3 regions of the Paenibacillus sp. 37 genome follow, and region 3 is predicted to be linked to each of the others. Evidence: predicted binding sites of a transcription regulator. Region 3 holds the regulator's gene; each other region holds the start of a gene.
What was found. The regulator Rex, encoded in region 3, represses fermentation and respiration genes when NADH is low (regulators of the CRP and FNR family bind a similar motif). The targets are predictions, from matches to a motif close to TTGTGAAATATTTCACAA.

Region 1: a site for Rex is predicted at 1,660-1,677, ahead of nadA (quinolinate synthase NadA). Genes of this name have one in related genera too.
Region 2: a site for Rex is predicted at 1,717-1,734, ahead of F0220_RS28495 (cytochrome ubiquinol oxidase subunit I). Genes of this name have one in related genera too.

The regions. Positions count from the first base shown of each region.
Region 1 covers NZ_CP043761.1:64,380-67,644, forward strand. The annotation lists gene ftsH (ATP-dependent zinc metalloprotease FtsH) at 1-1,449, shown strand, start outside; gene nadA (quinolinate synthase NadA) at 1,748-2,686, shown strand; gene nadB (L-aspartate oxidase) at 2,722-3,265, shown strand, end outside.
Region 2 covers NZ_CP043761.1:6,650,854-6,654,118, reverse strand. The annotation lists gene F0220_RS28505 (glycosyltransferase) at 1-99, opposite strand, end outside; gene F0220_RS28500 (tetratricopeptide repeat protein) at 96-1,388, opposite strand; gene F0220_RS28495 (cytochrome ubiquinol oxidase subunit I) at 1,856-3,265, shown strand, end outside; gene cydB (cytochrome d ubiquinol oxidase subunit II) at 3,216-3,265, shown strand, end outside.
Region 3 covers NZ_CP043761.1:4,441,011-4,444,275, reverse strand. The annotation lists gene dinG (ATP-dependent DNA helicase DinG) at 1-1,250, shown strand, start outside; gene F0220_RS18945 (redox-sensing transcriptional repressor Rex) at 1,464-2,117, shown strand; gene F0220_RS18940 (amidohydrolase) at 2,104-3,265, shown strand, end outside.

The DNA.
Region 1 (3,265 bases), 2.7 Mb from region 3:
CCTAAGGGCGTGTTGCTCGTAGGGCCTCCAGGTACCGGTAAAACATTGCTCGCTCGTGCCGTAGCCGGTGAAGCGGGTGTACCATTCTTCACTATTTCAGGTTCCGACTTCGTGGAAATGTTTGTCGGTGTCGGTGCATCACGTGTACGTGATTTGTTTGAAAATGCGAAGAAAAATGCCCCATGTATCATCTTTATCGATGAGATTGATGCTGTAGGACGTCAGCGTGGTGCTGGTCTCGGTGGTGGTCACGATGAACGTGAACAGACACTCAACCAGTTGCTCGTTGAGATGGACGGATTCGGAGTTAACGAAGGTATTATCATCATAGCCGCAACGAACCGTGCAGATATTTTGGACCCTGCCTTGCTGCGTCCTGGACGTTTTGACCGTCAAATTACGGTTGACCGCCCTGACGTAAGAGGTCGTGAAGCTGTCCTGAAAGTACATTCCCGTAATAAACCACTGACCAAAGATGTGAAGATGGATATCATCGCGAAGCGTACAACAGGTTTCTCTGGTGCGGATTTGGAGAATCTCTTGAACGAAGCGGCATTGCTTGCAGCGCGTCGTAACCGTAAAGATATTTCCATGAAGGAAGTTGACGAAGCGATTGACCGTGTCATCGTTGGTACGGAGAAGAAAAGTCGTGTCATCAGTGATCGCGAGAAACGAATCGTTGCTTATCACGAAGCAGGTCATACCATTGTAGGATACTTCCTCGAACATGCTGATATGGTACATAAAGTGACCATTATTCCGCGCGGACGTGCGGGTGGATATGTAATCATGTTGCCAAAAGAAGACCGTATGCTGGTTACCAAGCAGGAATTGCTGGATAAAGTAACCGGACTTCTCGGGGGTCGTGTAGCTGAAGAATTGTTCATCGGAGAAATTGGGACTGGTGCATACAGTGACTTCCAGCAAGCGACAGGTATTGTTCGCAGCATGGTTATGGAATACGGTATGAGTGAGAAATTGGGACCTATGCAATTCGGAAGTTCACAAGGACAGGTATTCCTTGGTCGGGATATCGGTCATGAACAGAATTACTCGGATTCCATTGCTTACGAGATTGATCAGGAAATGCAACGCTTTATCAATGACTGTTATGAGAAGTGTAAGGACTTGCTTGTTAAACATTCAAAAGAGATGCACCTGATCGCTCAAACTTTGCTTGAGGTAGAGACTTTGGAAATGGATCAGATCAAGCAATTGATCGAAACAGGTTCTTTGACTCCAAAAGCAGAGAATGACAATGATGGTGAAGGCACACCAACTGAAGGCGGAGAGCCAATCATCGACACCATCGGTGATGTGCGTGTTCGTATTCAAGGTAAAGATGAAACGCCTGAGCCACCAGCCGGAGATATTCCAAACGAAGCTCCGAATCTGGAAAAGGGTAATAACAATAACCCGGATGATGGCGGAACTAAGCCAACGTCTTAATGCACAATACATCTGGCTATGATAGCAGGTGAAATCAAGAGAGCCCTCGAGGCTCTCTTTTTTTATCCATTATTTTAAAAGAGGATAGATAAAGATAAACGGGAGTTAGATGGCGAACCAGTTAGCAAACAGGTGGTTACAGCGCTGTTCCGGGCCTTTTTCATTTATTGACAGAGTCGTGAACGTTGTGTAAATTAGTTGTTAAACCGCTTGTGATTCGTTTCTCAAGCGAAGATAACGACTAGGTTAGCCCACGAAACAGCGCATGACGCTGTCCCGATAAAGGAGAGGATCACAGGTGGAAGCTCTGGCTTTAGAGCGCAAGGCTGAGATGAACCGCGAGCTGCGTGAGCGGCTTATGGTGTTGAAGAAGGAACGAAATGCCATTATTCTTGCCCATTATTATCAACGTGACGAAGTACAGGAGGTTGCCGACTTCCGTGGAGATTCATTTCTGTTAGCCCAGAAGGCAGCACAGACAGATGCGGATGTGATCGTTTTCTGTGGTGTTCATTTTATGGGTGAAAGCGCTAAAATTCTGGCGCCAAATAAAACAGTTATTATCCCGGACGAACGTGCGGGCTGCCCAATGGCAGATATGGTGAATGTGGATGGACTACGCAAATTGAAAGCACAACATCCTAATGCCAAGGTAGTTACGTATATCAATTCCTCGGCTGAGATCAAAGCAGAGACTGACATCTGTTGTACATCGGCGAACGCAGTCCGGGTTATTCAATCGGTGGATTCCGACGAAATTATCTGGGTACCGGATAAAAACCTGGGACATTATGTGCAGCAGCATACAGACAAGAAAATGATTATCTGGGAAGGTTACTGCAACACTCACGATATGCTCACAGTCAAAGATGTGGTGGAGATGAGAGCCAAGCATCCAAATGCAGAGTTTGTTGTCCATCCAGAGTGTCGCCCTGAGGTTGTAGAGATGGGTGATTTTGTAGGCAGCACAACAGCTATTCTGGAGTATTGCAAAAATTCATCAGCGAAGGAATTTATCGTAGGTACCGAAGATGGTACAGGATATCAGCTTCGTCTGGATAGTCCGGATAAACAGTTCCACTTTGCTACCAAGTTCCTCGTATGTCCCAACATGAAGGTGAACAACTTGAAGAAACTGGTGAAATGCCTGGAAACGATGAAGCCGCAAATCTACGTGCCACCGGCCGTTGCCGACAAAGCCAGAGAATCACTAGAGCGCATGTTGTTGGTAAAGTAGGATGCGCTACTCTTGCTCCAAGACAGGTGAATAACATGATACCGCAATATTTAGTTGATTTTGATCTGTCTGCGCTACCCATGGTAGAGACGGATGTACTGGTTATAGGCTCAGGAATTGCTGGTTTGTTTACCGCCATTAAGGCAAGTGAACAACAACGTGTATTAATGATCACGAAGAAGTCTTTACTTGAAAGTAACACCAGATATGCGCAGGGAGGCATCGCTGCGGTTATTGCTGAGGATGATTCACCTGCTTACCACTTGCAGGACACACTTGTAGCAGGAGCGGGCTTATGCCGCTCCGAAGCGGTAGAGGTATTGGTGAATGAGGGTCCGGACGGAGTGAAGGAACTGATTCGTTTGGGTACTTTATTTGATCTGGAGAACGGCGAGTTGGCGTTGACGCAGGAAGGTGCGCATAGCCACCGCCGTATTTTGCATGCCAACGGAGATGCAACAGGATATGAGATTGTACGTGCGCTTGCTGTTGAAGTGAATGAACATCCCGGGATTGAAGTATGGGATGAGCATTTTGTTGTTGACCTGATTACAGATCGAGATCGAGGGGAATGCATTG
Region 2 (3,265 bases), 2.2 Mb from region 3:
GACTGTTTCGGTTGGCGTGTAAGTGGTTTCGGTTCGGATATTCCTGTGCACCATTGGTCCATTCAACTGTTGTCTACGCTTCTTCGGGTCCAGCATCATGGCACCTCCCCAAGCAATTGCTGTACAGCATGGTCCAACAGCTCCAGCTCGACAATCCGGGCCAGCGCATCTTCATCCTCCAGTGCTGTCTCAAGGAAATGTCGGACTGCCCCGTGTCGTTCCCCTCGCAGTGCCAGCGCACTGCCGGATAATTGCTGATAGTCCCGGCGACTGGCATCATCCTGAATATCGACTGCATGCACCAGCGCCAGTGCCTCTTCCACGCGTCCAGTCTCCTGGTAGATGCGGAATTTCCAATGTCTCGCGGTTTCTCCGCCAAGTTCGTCAAGGATACGCAGGGCATTTCCGTAATCATCGTTCATACGCAGTACTTCCGCTCGTACAAGTTGATCTTCTCCCGCCTCAAGCCAGCGACATAACTGTTCATAATGATGCCGTTCTTGTTCATCGGCTGCACTAATTCCATACACCCGCAGGGCGTCCTCCAACTGTCCGGCCCGGGCATGAATGGCAGACAGGAATCTATAGTGGGAGACTACACAGTCACCGCGACCATTCAATACCGCATGGGAGAATGCCTCTTGAAGTGAATTGATAGACCGCGGATCTTCAAGCAAGTACTCATAGGCTGCCAGCAAAAAGGATATCGTCTCATGTGCACCTGCTTTGGCTCGGAGCTGTCGGTAGAAGTCGGCACGTACACTGCATTGAAGCAGGGTGACGCTATCCGGAGTGCCTGACAGGATCTGCCGCAGCGCATGCAGGAAGAACAGTTCGTAGTCCCGGAGAGGGACTTCGAGATCATCTTTTTGCATCGTACCTGCAGGTGCAGGGTCTTCACCGCCCAGCCAGATGGCACGTACGCCTTGGAAAAGCAGCTTCATATAACGTGTTTCGGAGGATGTGCCGACCAGATCGGCGATGCCGACCAGTTTGGAAATACTACTCTCCCATAGCGGAGATTCTGCTTCGTTTCCAGCAGGCTCAGGGAGCAGGGCAATACATAGCTCAGGCTCCAGCGAAGCCGTAGCTATTAGCCAGTAGGGATGGGCGACTACGGCTACGGTGCGAGGTTTCAGCAATAGCTGCTCGGCTTCAGGGAGGGAGATGACGGTAATGGCTGGAGGTACATCTTCTGTTTGCGTCAGGCTGCTGACGTAGTAGACCTCTCCCTCGATCGACAGCAGTGCAGCAATATCGGGATAGGGAAAGGATGACCAGCCCCCTTTGCGAGGGAAGAGAACATATCGGACCGGGGACTGTGTTGTACTGGCCTTATTCAGGCTGACTTCGGAGTCTTCACCTGGTAATGGCGCAGGTTTTTCCATGAATCGTTCACCTCACCTTGACTGTAATATGGCGCGTCATTCGTTCTGCATGTACTTCATGCTTTCACTTCATATGTAAAGCCCTCACGGTACTTCGCATGATATGCCTGAGACTAACATATGGGCATTCCGTCCCAAACATGAGTATCTTCCATGAATAGATGAAGTAGGCAAGCCATTATAGAGCTTCCCTAAGCTCCAATCCTCCATTTTGGCTTCATTCCACGTTCTCGATACTGAAAAAAAGATATTTGAATTCGCACTACAATAGGCTGATTTTTATCTTTTGTGTGACCAGGATCACTTTTTTTTGCTCTGGAGACGGAGATTGTGATAATTATCACATGTATAAAATAGGGAATCTGGCACAATACGTTCATCAACGTATTTGGCGGACAGACAGCGAAGGTGCAGCTTCAATGCCAGATACGCATACTGCGAAGTGAACAGAAAGAAGGGGTAACGGTATGGATCCGATTATGTTATCGCGTATCCAATATGCACTTACAACGATTTTCCATTTCTTTTTTGTCCCGCTATCCATCGGTCTTGTACTGTTGGTTGCAATCATGGAGACGTTGTACGTTGTTAAGGGTAAGGAAATCTACAAAACGATGGCGAAGTTCTGGGGCAAGCTGTTCCTGATTAACTTTGCCGTCGGGGTAGTCACAGGTATTTTGCAAGAGTTTCAGTTCGGTATGAACTGGTCCGAGTACTCCCGATTTGTCGGGGACGTGTTCGGTGCGCCACTGGCTATTGAAGCGCTACTGGCGTTTTTTATGGAGTCTACATTTATTGGTTTGTGGATATTTGGATGGGATCGTTTGTCCAAAAAAGTGCACCTGGCCTGCATCTGGCTGGTGTTTGTCGGCACATTCCTGTCCGCGCTGTGGATTCTGGCAGCCAATTCATTTATGCAGCATCCGGTCGGGTTTGAGATTAACAACGGCCGAGCCGAGATGAATGATTTCTTTGCACTCATCACGAATGGTCAGTTGCTCGTCGAGTTCCCACATACGATTTTTGGGGCATTGATGACAGGGGCCTTTGTTGTAACCGGGATCAGTGCCTACAAATTAATGAAGAAGCAGGATGTGGAGATCTTCCGCAAATCGTTTAATATCGCGATCATTATCGCGCTTGTTTCTTCATTTGGTGTAGCTTTCTCTGGACACTTCCAGGCTCAATATCTCGTGGAGACACAGCCGATGAAGATGGCAGCCAGTGAAGGCACATGGACAACGACAGAAGATCCGGCACCATGGACGGTGGTCGCTTTTATCGATCCGGATAAACAGGAGAGTACGGGTGAGATCAAAATCCCTGGATTGCTCAGTTACCTGTCCTACAGCAAGTTCTCCGGTAGTGTCAAAGGCATGAAGGAACTGAATGCTGAGTATCAGCAGACGTATGGACCGGGGGACTACATCCCGCCGGTACGGACAACGTTCTGGAGTTTCCGTATTATGATCGCAGCGGGTGGTTTGATGATTGTGCTGGCTCTGTACGGTACGTTTCTGGCTGTGCGCAAGAAGCTGGAGGTCGCTGGAAAGTGGTTTATGCGTCTGATGGTATTTGCCATCTCCCTGCCGTTTATCGCCAATACATCAGGTTGGATCATGACCGAGGTTGGAAGACAGCCATGGACGGTATTTGGTTATATGACCACCGAGGCCGGGGTCTCACCGAACGTATCCGCAGGAATGATCCTGTTCTCCACGATTGCGTTCACAGCCGCGTATACGGTTCTTGGTATCGTGATGGTATACCTGTTCGTACGTGAGATCAAGGCAGGACCATTTGCGGTCGATAAGCCAGAAGATCACGATGAATCGGCCGATCCGTTCGGCGTGGATGGAGGTTATTCCGTTGTCACT
Region 3 (3,265 bases):
AGGAGCTGTGGGATCGTATGAGTGATGCCTTGTTCGGTCTGTTGCCTGAACGAAGTGATGCTTCACCGGGAGAGACGGGGCAATTTTCCCTGCGTCTGAAAGCTTCTCAGAAACCTGCAAAATGGCAGGAGTTGCAGGATCTGGAGAACCAGATCTATGTGACTCTGGGCGATTTGGTTCGCAAAGGGGACAAATTGCTGCTTGAAGTGAAAGAGGATCAGGATGATTATCAATCGGATAGTCTGATTACGGACATTACAGGATTGCTGAAAGATCTGACCACATTGAAGGAGAATCTGCGTTTCTTCATGCGTATGGATGATGCCAAAACGGTGTACTGGATGGAAGCCAGCGGTCAATTCCGCAGCAAATCTCTCCAGCTGTATGCTGTACCTGTAGATGTCAGTGCACAACTTAAGGATTTATTTTTTGATAAAAAGAAAAGTGTTGTGCTTACATCGGCTACGCTTTCGGTAGATAAATCATTCCAGTTCATGATTGAACAGCTTGGCTTGCAGGAAGCTTCCGAGAATAATCGGTTGTTAACGTCGATGCTGCCATCACCTTTCAACTATCGCGATCAGGCACTTCTGGTGATTCCGCGTGATTTCCCGAGTGTGAAGGGCAGTGTGGGTGATGCGCACTTTGTCAATATGCTGGTGCAATCACTTGCAGAGACGGCAATTGCCACGCGTGGACGCATGATGGTTCTGTTTACTTCATACAAGATGTTGCGACAGGTCTATGATCCGCTGAAGGAGGCGCTATCTGGTAACGACATCTCGTTGCTTGGGCAAGGCGTTGACAGTGGAAGTCGTTCCAAATTGACTCGCAGGTTCCAAGATGCCAAAGCTACGGTACTTCTGGGTACAAGCAGCTTCTGGGAGGGTGTAGATATCCCGGGAGAGGCGCTAACCTGTCTCGCTATTGTGCGACTGCCTTTCCAGCCACCGAATCATCCGTTGGTGGAAGCCAAGAGTGAGCTGCTTCAGGAACAGAAGAAAAATCCGTTCATGAAACTGTCCGTGCCGCAAGCGGTCATTCGTTTCAAGCAGGGATTTGGCCGGTTGGTGCGTACAGCGAAAGACAGAGGAATTGTCATTGTTTATGATACACGGGTGATTGAAGCGTACTATGGTAAATTCTTTTTATATTCTTTGCCTGGTCCCAAAATGGAGCACATGCTCACGGAGCAGATGGTTCCACGAATTACCGAGTGGTTGGAAAAACCTGTTAATGAACAAGAATAATGGTTGTTTTGTTCGTTATATCATTGCATGACACTATCGTTTGGCGTTAAACTTTATTAGATATTTCCGTATCCGATTAAAGCAGTTGCACGTAAGAACTTATAACCTAAATTACAAGGAGCATTCTGTATACAACGTCTATCTTTGAATTTATACAGAATGCTCATCTTTTCATCTATTATTTTATCGTGGCCTTGGTAAGGGGGAGCAAGAATGAAATCGGATAAAATTTCGGAAGCGGTGGTACGACGTCTGCCTGTATACTTGCGTTATTTGAACGAGTTGCATCAGCGTGAGGTGGCTACTGTTTCTTCTCAAGAGCTTGGACAGAGGCTGGATCTGAATCCGGCCCAAATTCGTAAAGACCTGGCTTACTTCGGTGATTTTGGTCGTAAAGGGATCGGGTATGATGTATCCTATTTGATCGAGAAAATTCGTCACATTCTCAAAATCGATCAGCAAATTAATGTAGCTCTGGTAGGAGCGGGTAATCTCGGTCAAGCCTTGTCCAACTACAATGCATATCTGAAAGACAACATGAAGATTGTTGCTGTATTTGATGCATATGGACCGAAGATTGGTAGTCAAATTAACAGTTTGACGGTAAAACCAATGAATGAATTGACGGAAGCGGTTAAAACAGAAAACATCCGCATCGGAATTATCACGGTTCCGGATACGGAAGCCCAAAATGTAGCCGATCAGCTTATTGAATCCGGAATCGAAGCGATTCTTAATTTTGCACCAACCATTCTAAAAACACCGCCGCATATCCGCATTCACCATGCTGACTTTACAACGGATCTGCTTAGTTTGGCCTATTACTTGGAGACTGGAAAGGACGACGAGGAAGATGACAACAAATAGATGGGTAATTCACAACGGCAAATTTGCCGTTAATGAAGGCGGCACAACATGGAACGTGGTTCAAGGATACATGGTTGTTGAGGATGACAAGATTGTGCATATTGGTGAGACATTGCCGGATGGAGACAAAAATTGTACCAAAGTGGATGGAAAAGGACTGTTCTTCCTGCCGGGTCTGATCAATACGCATGGTCATGCAGCAATGTCGTTGCTCAGAGGGCACGGAGACGATCTTGCGTTGCAAGTATGGTTGCAGGAAAAAATGTGGCCGATGGAAGCGAAAATGACTTCACAAGACGTATATTGGGGAACTTCGCTATCGGTGCTTGAAATGTTGAAAGGCGGAACTACAGCTTTCCTGGACATGTACGATCACATGGATCAAGTTGCCAAAGTTGTGGAGCAATCCGGCGTTAGAGCAGCACTGGCACGTGGTGTAATCGGGCTGTGCTCGGAAGAAGAGCAACTGCGGAAACTGGAGGAGTCGGCAGCGTTTGCACGTGAGTGGAATGGACAGGCAGATGGTCGCATTACAACTGTAATCTCGCCACACGCCCCATATACATGCCCTCCTGACTACATAGAGAAGCTTGTGCAGGTCGCGAACGACCTGAACCTTCCTCTCCATACACATATGTCTGAAACGCTTCGTGAAGTGGAGCAGAACGTGGCTGATTATGGACTGCGTCCTGTGGCACATCTGGAGAAACTGGGCTTTTTCTCACGTCCATCCCTGGTTGCACATGCGGTGCATCTGAATGACGAAGAGATTGAGATTCTGGCCCGTCATGATGTGGCTGTATCCCATAACCCGGGAAGTAACCTGAAACTTGCTTCCGGTGTTGCGCGGGTACCAGCGTTACTGAAAGCAGGAGTTACCGTGTCACTCGGAACAGACGGACCGGCAAGCAACAACAACCTGGATATGTTCGAGGAAATGAGACTGGCTGCATTGATCCACAAAGGTGTATCTGGTGACCCGACGGCTGTGCCAGCAGGCGAAGCGTTACTCCTCGGAACGTCATACGGTGCCAAATCCATTTTCTTGAACAATACCGGAGCACTTGAGGTCGGCATGAAGGCTGATTTTATCGCTCTTGACATTGAACAGGCACATTTCTATCCACATACAGACCTGATCTCACATA